Marichromatium purpuratum 984: one gene and its partners. The protein of the gene in region 1 interacts with the protein of each later gene in a pairwise test. Links are inferred from orthologs where the notes say so. Each region holds a gene or a part of one and is shown in the gene's direction. Other genes may lie near its edges. The genes, in order: grxD, MARPU_RS02275 and MARPU_RS05445.

Region 1 (3,118 bases):
GCTTCGGCATCAAGCCGCTGTATTGGTCGGAACAGACCGGGCGGGTGCGTTTCGCCTCCAACTCCCAGGCGCTGTTGGCCGCCGGCGGGGTCGATACCGCGGTCGATGCGGTGGCGCTCCATCATCTCTTCACCCTGCACGCGGTGGTGCCGGCGCCGCGCACCATCCTGCGCGGGGTGCGCAAGATCGAGCCGGGCCACTGGCTGCGTCTCGACGCCGATGGCCGACGCAGCGGCGGGGCCTACTGGCAGCTGGAGGCGACGCGTCCGGCGCAGCCGCGCGACGAGGGCGAGTGGCTGGAGGCGATCCATGCCGAGCTGCGCCGCGCGGTGCGGGTGCGCAGCGAGGTCGCCGACGTACCGGTCGGGGTGCTGCTCTCCGGCGGGCTCGACTCCAGTCTGCTGGTGGCGCTGCTCGCCGAGACCGGGGTGAGCGATCTGCGCACCTTCTCGGTCGGTTTCGAGGACACCCCGGAGGAGTCGGGCAGCGAGTTCTTCTACTCCGACCAGGTCGCGGCCCATTACGCCACCCGCCACCAGCGCTTCCAGGTGCCCAACGACCAGGTGCTCGAACGTCTGCCCGAGGCGATCGACGCCATGGCCGAGCCGATGTTCGGCCAGGACGCGGTGGCCTTCTATCTGCTCGCCGAGCAGGTCTCGCGCGAGATCAAGGTGGTGCAGTCGGGGCAGGGGGCCGACGAGGTCTTCGGCGGCTACTTCTGGTATCCGCGGATGCAGGCCGAGGCCGGCGGCAGCCGGCTCGAGCGCTTCGCCAAGCACTATTTCGACCGCGATCACGCGGAGTACCTGCGGATGGTCGCGGCTGCCCACGGCGGTGCCGATCACACCGCCGAGCTGATCGGCCCGGCGCTCACCGCGCCCGGTGCCGATACCTTCATGGATGCGGTGCTGCGTCTCGATGTCACCACCCTGATCGTCGACGACCCGGTCAAGCGGGTCGACAACATGACCATGGCCTGGGGGCTGGAGGCGCGGGTGCCCTTCCTCGACCATCGGCTCGTCGAGCTGGCCGCGCGCTGCCCGCCCGAGCTGAAGCTGCGCGAGGGTGGCAAGTACCCGCTCAAGGCGCTGGCGCGCGGGCTGCTGCCGGCGGCGGTGATCGATCGCCCCAAGGGCTATTTCCCGATGCCCGCGCTCAAGTACGTGCGCGGGCCCTTCCTCGCCTTCATGCGCGAGCTGCTCGACTCACGCGCCTGTCGCGAGCGCGGGCTCTACCGGCGCGACTACATCGAGCAGCTGCTCGCCGCCCCCGACATGCACCACACCCGCATCCAAGGTAACAAGCTGTGGCACCTCGCCGCGCTCGAGCTGTGGCTGCAGCGCAATGTCGATGGCGTCGGCGCCGGTTGAAATCGGCCCGGTCGGCCCGATCCTCGTGCCAGCGATGACAGGATCAAATCCGGTACGAGGTGAGCGATGGACGTGTTGGAGCGTATTGGCGAGCAGGTCAAGAACAACCCGGTGGTGATCTACATGAAGGGCACGCCGCAGTTCCCGCAGTGCGGGTTCTCGATGCGTGCGGCGCAGGCACTCCAGGAATGCGGCGTGCCCTTCGCCTATGTCAACGTGTTGCAGGACCCGGAGATCTTCGAGCACCTGCCGCGCTATGCCGACTGGCCGACCTTTCCCCAGCTCTATATCGACGGCGAGCTGGTCGGTGGCTGCGACATCACCCTCGAGCTGCATGCCGGGGGCGAACTCAAGCCGATGATGGAGCAGGCGGCGGCGCGCGCCGAGGGCGGCGCCGACTAGCGCCGCCTGGGTCTCACTCGGGGGCGGGCAGTCGCTCGCCGCTCTCCCAGAAGCGCAGTGGATCGAACTCGTTCCAGCGGTTGACGATGGTGCAGAACAGTCGCGCGGTCTGCTCGGCGTCGTAGAGCGCCGAGTGCGCCTCGCTGTTGCTCCAGCCGAGCCCGGCGGCGCGCGCGGCGTTGGCGAGCACGGTCTGGCCGAACATCAGCCCGCTGAGGCTGACGGTGTCGAAGACGCTGAAGGCATGGAAGGGGTTGCGCTTGAACTCGGTACGATCGACCGCCGCCTTGATGAAGCCGAGGTCGAAGTGGGCGTTGTGCCCGACCAGGATGGCGCGGGTGCAGCCGGTGTTCTTCACCGCCTTGCGGACCGGGGAGAGGATGCGGTTGAGCGCCTCGTGTTCGGGCACGGCGTCACGCAGCGGATGGTCCGGGTCGATGCCGTTGAAGGCGAGCGCCCTGGGGTCGAGTTCGGCGCCGACGAAGGGCAGCACGTGGCAATGGACCGCGGGCGCGGGTTCGAGCCGGCCATCGGGCGCCATGCGGATGACCACCGCGGCGATCTCGAGCAAGGCGTGGCGCTGGGCGTCGAAGCCCGCGGTCTCGACATCGACGACGACCGGCAGGAAGCCGCGAAAGCGCTGTGCAATGCCGTCTGGAATCTGTTCTTCACCGTTCATCGCGACAGCATAAGTGGTTTGGTCGGCAACGCCAATCCTGTTGCCCATGCCGGCCGCGTCAGGGGGCTGCGCTGTGGTAGGATCGCGACTCGTTGCGTTGAATCAGGTGAAGGACGTCGAGATGGACACACGCGGGTTCAAGTGGCTGGGAATCTTCGGGGCGGCACTGCTGCTGGCCGGTTGCGCCTCCGGCGCGGCGCGCGTGAGCGATCCACGCGACCCGCTCGAGCCTTACAACCGGGCCGTCTATCGCTTCAACAGCGATTTCGACAAGGCCTTCATCCAACCCACGGCGCGCGCCTATCGCAAGGTCACGCCGGAGCCGGTCGATCGCGGCGTGACCAACTTCTTCGCCAATGTCGCCGACATGACCTCGGCGGTCAACAACGTGTTGCAGTTCAAGATGTCGCGCGCCGGCAGCGATGTCGGTCGAGTGTTCATCAACTCCACCGTGGGCATCCTCGGGGTGTTCGACGTTGCCACCAACGTCGGGCTGCCGAGCTACAAGGAGGACTTCGGTCAGACGCTCGGTTACTGGGGGCTTGAGTCCGGCGCCTACTTCATGTTGCCGATCGTCGGTCCGAGCAGCATCCGCGACACTTTCGGCTTCGCCGGTGACGTGGCGCTCGACCCCTTCTTCAGCCTGAAGAAGAACCAGATCTACTGG
Region 2 (3,118 bases), 2.8 Mb from region 1 along the record:
AAGGCGCAGTCTCCCCGACTGGAAGCTGATTCCAACCGCGAAGGCGCGAAGGGCATAAAGCAAGCGGACAGTCTGCAGGTCCACAGACCGGGCAAGGCGCAGTCTCCCCGACTGGAAGCTGGAGGCTGATCGCTGGAAGCTGGTTCCAACCGCGAAGGCGCGAAGGACGCAAAGCAAGCGAACGGTCTGCAGATCCGCAGGCCGGGCAAGGCGTGGCGGGGTCGGCGGAAAGCCAGCTACCAGCTGGTCAGTCACCAGTGGGCGGCCTAACTCGACCGTGCCCACGGTTGCCAGACTCACCGGACGCAGGGAAGCCCGAAAGGCGGCCTGCAGCGGCGACCGGCACACGAAAGGGTCTCGGCTTCTATCCCCTTCGCACCCTTGGTGTCTTTGCGGCTCAATCCCCCTGGCGCTGGTGGCTGGTGGCTGGTCGCTGGTCGCTGGTCGCTGGTCGCTGGAGGCTGGAGGCTGATAGCTGGTCGCTGGTAGGCCGGCGGCTCAAATGCCCGACGGCTGGAAGGCTGGCTCCCGCCGCGACCAAGCGGCTATCATCCGTACATGTCCAGTCTGCGCGAACGCATGGCCGAGCACGGATTCGAGTCCAACGACGACTACGAATTCGAGGTCCGCTGTCTGCTCGAGAGCAGGCCGCGCGGACTACGTGCACTCAACGTCGCCGGCGACGGTGGCCGACGCAAGAGCGCCTTCGCCAACGCCCTGGCCCGGGCGCTGGGGATGCGCCAGATCATCTATCACGACTTCACCGACACCAATCCGCCCCAACCCGAGGTGATCCTGCCGCCGAGCCGCGACGAACTCGGTCGCGAGGAACCGCCGATCGCGCCCTTAGACCTCACCGTCAGCGAGGCCTGCGCGCAGAGCGAGGGCGAGCCGACGGTGCTCATCCTCGACCAGCTCCAGGCCGCCGACTTCCGCGAACACATCCGCATCCATCGCCTGGTGCGCGAGTGCCGTTGGCAGGTGCGCGACGCCCCCTACGACGCCAACCGGCATCACCTGCTGGTATTCCTGGTCTCGGAGGAGGCGCTCTATCACGCCCTGCACAAGGAGAGCTACCGGATCTGGGTCGGACGCGACACCACGCTGCGCGACTGGGATCCGCGCGAGTTCGGGCTCGATACACGTGCCCGGGGGCTGTTCACCGCGCTCGCCGAGCTGTTCCACACCCTCGGTCAGGCGCCCACGCGCAGCGAACTCGAACACCTAGTCGAGGACCTGCGCCACCAGATCCACACCCGTGAGCATCTGCGTCGCGCACTCTATGGCCGGGTCGAGGGCATCGATCACGCCACGCTCGCCGATCCGCGTCACGACCCCGCACTCGATCAGGTCCTGGCGGCCATGCAACGGTCGCTGCGCAGCACCGAGCACATCGAGATCACCGGCGGCGCCACGCCGCCGATCCAATCGAACCAAGGGAGAGATGAGCGATGAACCGACGGACCCGCATCGAGCGCCGCATCCGCGAGGCATTCGACCCCATGCATCTGGACGTGGTCGATGAGAGCTATATGCACGCCGTCACCCCAGACGCCGAGTCACACTTCAAGCTGCTGGTGGTCAGCGAAGGCTTCGCCGGACAGCCGCTGATCGAGCGTCACCGCGCCATCAACAGCCTGCTCGCCGACGAGTTCGAGCAGGGCCTGCACGCACTCAGCCAGCACACCTGGACCCCGGAGGAGTGGCACGAGAAGGGCGGCGCCGCACCGCAGTCGCCGCCCTGCCAGGGCGGCTCCGGGGCCGCCTGACCCCTCAGCCCGACCTCAGGCGCGGGCGAAGTGCTCGCGCGTCAGCCGGAACACCACCGGGCTGAGCAGCAGCAGCGCCAGCAGGTTGGGCAGCGCCATCATCGCGTTGAGGGTGTCGGCCACCAGCCACACGAACTCCAGCTTGACCATCGCGCCGACCGGGATCGCCGCCACCCACACCAGCCGGAACGGCAGGATCGCGCGCACCCCGAACAGATACTCGACACAGCGCTCGCTATACAGGCTCCAGCCGAGGATGGTGGTGAAGGCGAACAGCGCCAGACCCAGCGCCACCACATAACCGCCGACCCCGGGCAGACCGGCGCCGAAGGCCGCGGTCGAGAGGCTGGCACCGGTCTCGCCACTGGTCCAGGCGCCGGTGACCATGATCACCAGCCCGGTGATGGTGCAGATGATCAGGGTGTCGATGAAGGTACCGAGCATGGCGATGGTGCCCTGCTGCACCGGGTTGTCGTTCTTCGCCGCGGCGTGAGCGATCGGCGCACTGCCGAGCCCGGCCTCGTTGGAGAAGACGCCGCGCGCCACCCCCATCTGGATGCCCATCATCACGGTCGCGCCGGCGAACCCGCCGACCGCGGCGGTGGGCGAGAAGGCGTACTCGACGATCTGCACCACCGCACCGGGCAGCGCCTCGGCATTGAGTCCGAGCACCACCAGCCCGCCGAGCACATAGGCGATCGCCATGAAGGGCACCAGCTTGCCAGCGACCTGGGCGATCCAGCGGATGCCGCCGATCAGCACCAACCCGACCAGCAGCGCCATCGCCCCGCCGACCCAGGCCTTGGGCAGCGCGAACTTGGAGTTGAGCGCATCGGCCACCGAGTTGGCCTGCACCATGTTGCCGATACCGAACCCAGCCATGGCACCGAACACCGCGAAGGCCGCGCCCAGCCACAACCAGCGCCGCCCGAGACCGTTCTTGATGTAGTACATCGGACCGCCGACATGGTTGCCCTTGGCGTCGACCTCGCGGTACTTCACCGCCAGCACGCCCTCGGCATACTTGGTCGCCATGCCCACCAGTGCGGTGCACCACATCCAGAACAGCGCCCCGGGACCGCCGATCGCGATCGCCGTGCCGACACCGGCGATGTTGCCAGTCCCGACGGTCGCCGACAGCGAAGTCATCAGCGCGTTGAACGGGGTGATGTCGCCCTCGCCATGCCCTCGCCGTCCCGACCACAGCATGCGAAAGCCGTAGCCGAGCCGGAGCCAGGGCATCAGCCGCAGGCCGAGCAGCAGGAACAGCCCGGTGCCGAGGATCAGCACCAGCATCGGCGGACCCCAGACCCAGCCGTTGAGCACCCCGATCCATGTCGTCATGGATT
Region 3 (3,010 bases), 2.1 Mb from region 1 along the record:
TTGTTGACGAAAGTGAGGATCGGGGTGTCGCGCAGCCGGCAGACGTCCATCAGCTTGATGGTGCGGGCCTCGACGCCCTTGGCCACGTCGATCACCATCAGCGCCGAGTCGACTGCGGTGAGGGTGCGGTAGGTATCCTCGGAGAAGTCCTCGTGGCCGGGGGTGTCGAGCAGGTTGACGGTGGCCTCGCCGTAGGGGAACTGCATCACCGAGGAGGTCACCGAGATGCCGCGTTGCTTCTCCAGCTCCATCCAGTCTGAGGTGGCGTGACGGGCGGCCTTGCGCCCCTTGACCGTGCCCGCGAGCTGGATCGCGCCCCCGAACAGCAGGAGCTTCTCGGTGAGGGTGGTCTTACCGGCGTCGGGGTGGGAGATGATGGCGAAGGTACGACGTTTGTCGAGTTGCGCTTGAAGCTCGCTCATAGGGGGTGTCTGGCGTTGCTGGCTGCGGACTGGGGAAAACCGCCAATTATATCCCCGCGGCCCGGTTGCGTTCATCCGCCGGGTGGACGGATCGGGCGGGGAAATGGTTGAACCGCCAAGATACCGTCTTGCCCGTCAATCGCCGATCAAGCACACCAGCTTCGCCGACCGGAGGCTGGATGCTGATTCGAACCGCAAAGCCGCGAAGGGCGTGAAGAAGACTTGATGGAATCGAGGTCTCGGCGGTGGTGCCGGCTTCCCACGGTGGGTGGCAGCTGGTGACTGGTGACTGCAAGCCTTTCTTCTCTGCGCGTCCTTCGCGTCCTTCGCGTTCTTCGCGGCTTTGCGGTTCAATCCCCTTGGTAGCTGGTAGCTGGTAGCTGGTAGCTGGTAGCTGGTAGCTGATTCGAACCGCCAAGTCGCCAAGCGCACAAAGAATGTCGAGACGCGTTGACCCGCAGCGATCATTGAGCGCGCTCCTCTTGCTGGCGGCTGTCAGCTGGCTACTGGAAGCTGCAGATGTCGAGAGTCGTCGGTCGAAATACCCAGCCGAGTTCCCCCTTTGGCGATGAATCCCCCTAAATCCACCTTTGTTAAAGGGGGACTTTGGGTGAGCGTCTTGTTGCTTGCTCTTTCCCTTCTTCGCGCCCTTGGCGGCTTTGCGGTTCAATCCTCGTGACCGCTGACCGCTGACCGCTGACCGCTGACCGCTGACCGCTGACCGCTGACCGCTGACCGCTGACCGCTGACCGCTGACCGCTGGCTTGAGCCAGGGCCGCGCCGCACCAATCTCTGGCGGGTGCGCCGAGCCGGCGCGCGTTCATTCTCAAGCCTGCGCAGGAGTCGAGACGTGGAGACGACAGCGGTTGCCGATCTGATTCGTCGGGGGATGCCCGAGGCCGAGGTGGAGGTCACTGGCGATGGTGAGCACTTCGACGCGGTGGTGGTCAGCGAGCGGTTTGAGGGGCTGACGCCGCTGGCCAAGCAGCGGTTGGTGATGGAGACGGTCAAGGCGGAGATCGCCAGCGGTGCCTTGCACGCCATCTCGATCCGCACCCTGACCCCAGCGCAGCGCGCCGCGGGGTGAGGGCAGGGCGGGTGCCGCCTGCGCGGCACCCGGGCGACGCCTTGTGGCGTCGCCCGGCCCGTCTTACTCGATCTCGACCGGGATCTTGCCGATGCGCGCGCGCCACTCGGCCGGGCCGCTCTGGTGCACCGCTTCGCCGCGGCTGTCGACCGCGACCGTGACCGGCATGTCCTCGACCTCGAACTCGCGGATCGCCTCCATGCCCAGGTCCTCGAAGGCGACCAGGCGCGAGGACTTGATCGCCTTGGCCACCAGATAGGCCGCGCCACCGACGGCCATCAGATAGACCGCGCCGTGTCGCGCGATCGACGCCACCGCCGCCGGGCCGCGCTCGGCCTTGCCGACCATGCCGATCAGGCCGGTCTCGGCGAGCATCTGCTCGGTGAACTTGTCCATGCGCGTGGAGGTGGTGGGACCGGCCGGGCCGACCACCTCGTCACCGACCGGGTCGACCGGGCCGACGTAGTAGATGAAGCGGTTGGTGAGGTCGACCCCCTCGGGCAGCGACTCGCCGCGCGCGAGCATCTCGGTGATGCGCTTGTGCGCGGCATCGCGTCCGGTCAGCAGCTTGCCCGAGAGCAGCAGGCGCTCGCCCGGCTGCCACTCGGCGATCTGCTCGCGGGTGAGGGTGTCGAGATCGACCCGACGTGAGCCGGCGGCGCCGTCCCACTCCAGCGCCGGCCAGTCCTCCAGGCGCGGCGGCTCGAGCTTCGCCGGCCCGCTGCCGTCGAGGGTGAACTCGACGTGACGGGTGGCCGCGCAGTTGGGGATCATCGCCACCGGCAGCGAGGCTGCGTGGGTGGGGTAGGTGTGGATCTTGACGTCGAGCACGGTCGCCAGCCCGCCGAGCCCCTGGGCGCCGATGCCGAGCGCGTTGACCTTCTCCATCAGCTCCAGACGCAGCGCCTCGATCTCGTCCTCGGCGCCGCGCTGCTGCAGCTCGTGGATGTCGATCGGCTCCATCAGCGCCTCCTTGGCCATCAGCATCGCCTGCTCGGCCGAGCCGCCGACACCGATGCCGAGCATTCCCGGCGGGCACCAGCCGGCGCCCATGGTCGGCACCGTCTTCAGCACCCAGTCGACCAGGCTGTCGCTGGGGTTGAGGATGGCGAACTTGGACTTGTTCTCCGAACCGCCGCCCTTGGCGGCGATCTTCACCTCGAGGCTGTCGCCCGGCACCAGCTCCATGTGCACGATCGCCGGGGTGTTGTCGCGGGTGTTCTTGCGTGCCCCGATCGGCGGCGTGACCATCGAGGCGCGCAGCGGGTTGTCGGGGTGGGTGTAGGCGCGGCGCACGCCCTCGTCGACCATCGCCTGCACGCTCTTGTCGCTCTCCCAGCGCACCTCCATGCCGACCTTGAGGAAGACCACCACCATGCCGGTGTCCTGGCAGATCGGGCGCTGGCCCTCGGCGCACATCCGCGAGTTGACGAGGATCTGCGCCATGGCGTCCTTGGCCGCCGGCGATTCCTCGGCCTCGTAGGCTGCGGTCAGGGCGCGG

What was found.
Region 2: the proteins of grxD (region 1) and MARPU_RS02275 interact in binary tests that used the Escherichia coli proteins (3 or more experiments, as listed by UniProt). The link is inferred for Marichromatium purpuratum 984 from one-to-one orthologs.
Region 3: the proteins of grxD (region 1) and MARPU_RS05445 interact in binary tests that used the Escherichia coli proteins (3 or more experiments, as listed by UniProt). The link is inferred for Marichromatium purpuratum 984 from one-to-one orthologs.

What each region holds. Positions count from the first base shown.
Region 1 is NZ_CP007031.1:3,320,014-3,323,131, reverse strand. What follows is about bases 139-3,104. They hold grxD (Grx4 family monothiol glutaredoxin), read left to right. Parts: upstream 139-1,436; coding sequence 1,437-1,772; downstream 1,773-3,104. Other genes in these bases: MARPU_RS14385 (MlaA family lipoprotein), read left to right, coding at 2,573-3,104; rnt (ribonuclease T), read right to left, coding at 1,786-2,451; MARPU_RS14400 (N-acetylglutaminylglutamine amidotransferase), read left to right, coding at 139-1,370. In the rest of the region: more of MARPU_RS14400, read left to right, coding at 1-138; more of MARPU_RS14385, read left to right, coding at 3,105-3,118. UniProt on the Escherichia coli protein: Monothiol glutaredoxin involved in the biogenesis of iron-sulfur clusters.
Region 2 is NZ_CP007031.1:494,636-497,753, reverse strand. Bases 145-3,110 are described here. They hold MARPU_RS02275 (BolA family protein), read left to right. Parts: upstream 145-1,451; coding sequence 1,452-1,769; downstream 1,770-3,110. Other genes in these bases: MARPU_RS02270 (alanine/glycine:cation symporter family protein), read right to left, coding at 1,785-3,110; MARPU_RS02280 (hypothetical protein), read left to right, coding at 559-1,455. In the rest of the region: more of MARPU_RS02270, read right to left, coding at 3,111-3,118. UniProt on the Escherichia coli protein: Transcriptional regulator that plays an important role in general stress response. Has many effects on cell morphology, cell growth and cell division. Acts by regulating the transcription of many genes, including dacA (PBP-5), dacC (PBP-6), ampC and mreB.
Region 3 is NZ_CP007031.1:1,198,483-1,201,492, forward strand. What follows is about bases 33-2,890. They hold MARPU_RS05445 (BolA family protein), read left to right. Parts: upstream 33-1,272; coding sequence 1,273-1,509; downstream 1,510-2,890. Other genes in these bases: MARPU_RS05440 (peptide chain release factor 3), read right to left, coding at 33-422; MARPU_RS05450 (fumarate hydratase), read right to left, coding at 1,573-2,890. Also shown: more of MARPU_RS05440, read right to left, coding at 1-32; more of MARPU_RS05450, read right to left, coding at 2,891-3,010. UniProt on the Escherichia coli protein: Involved in cell resistance against acid stress.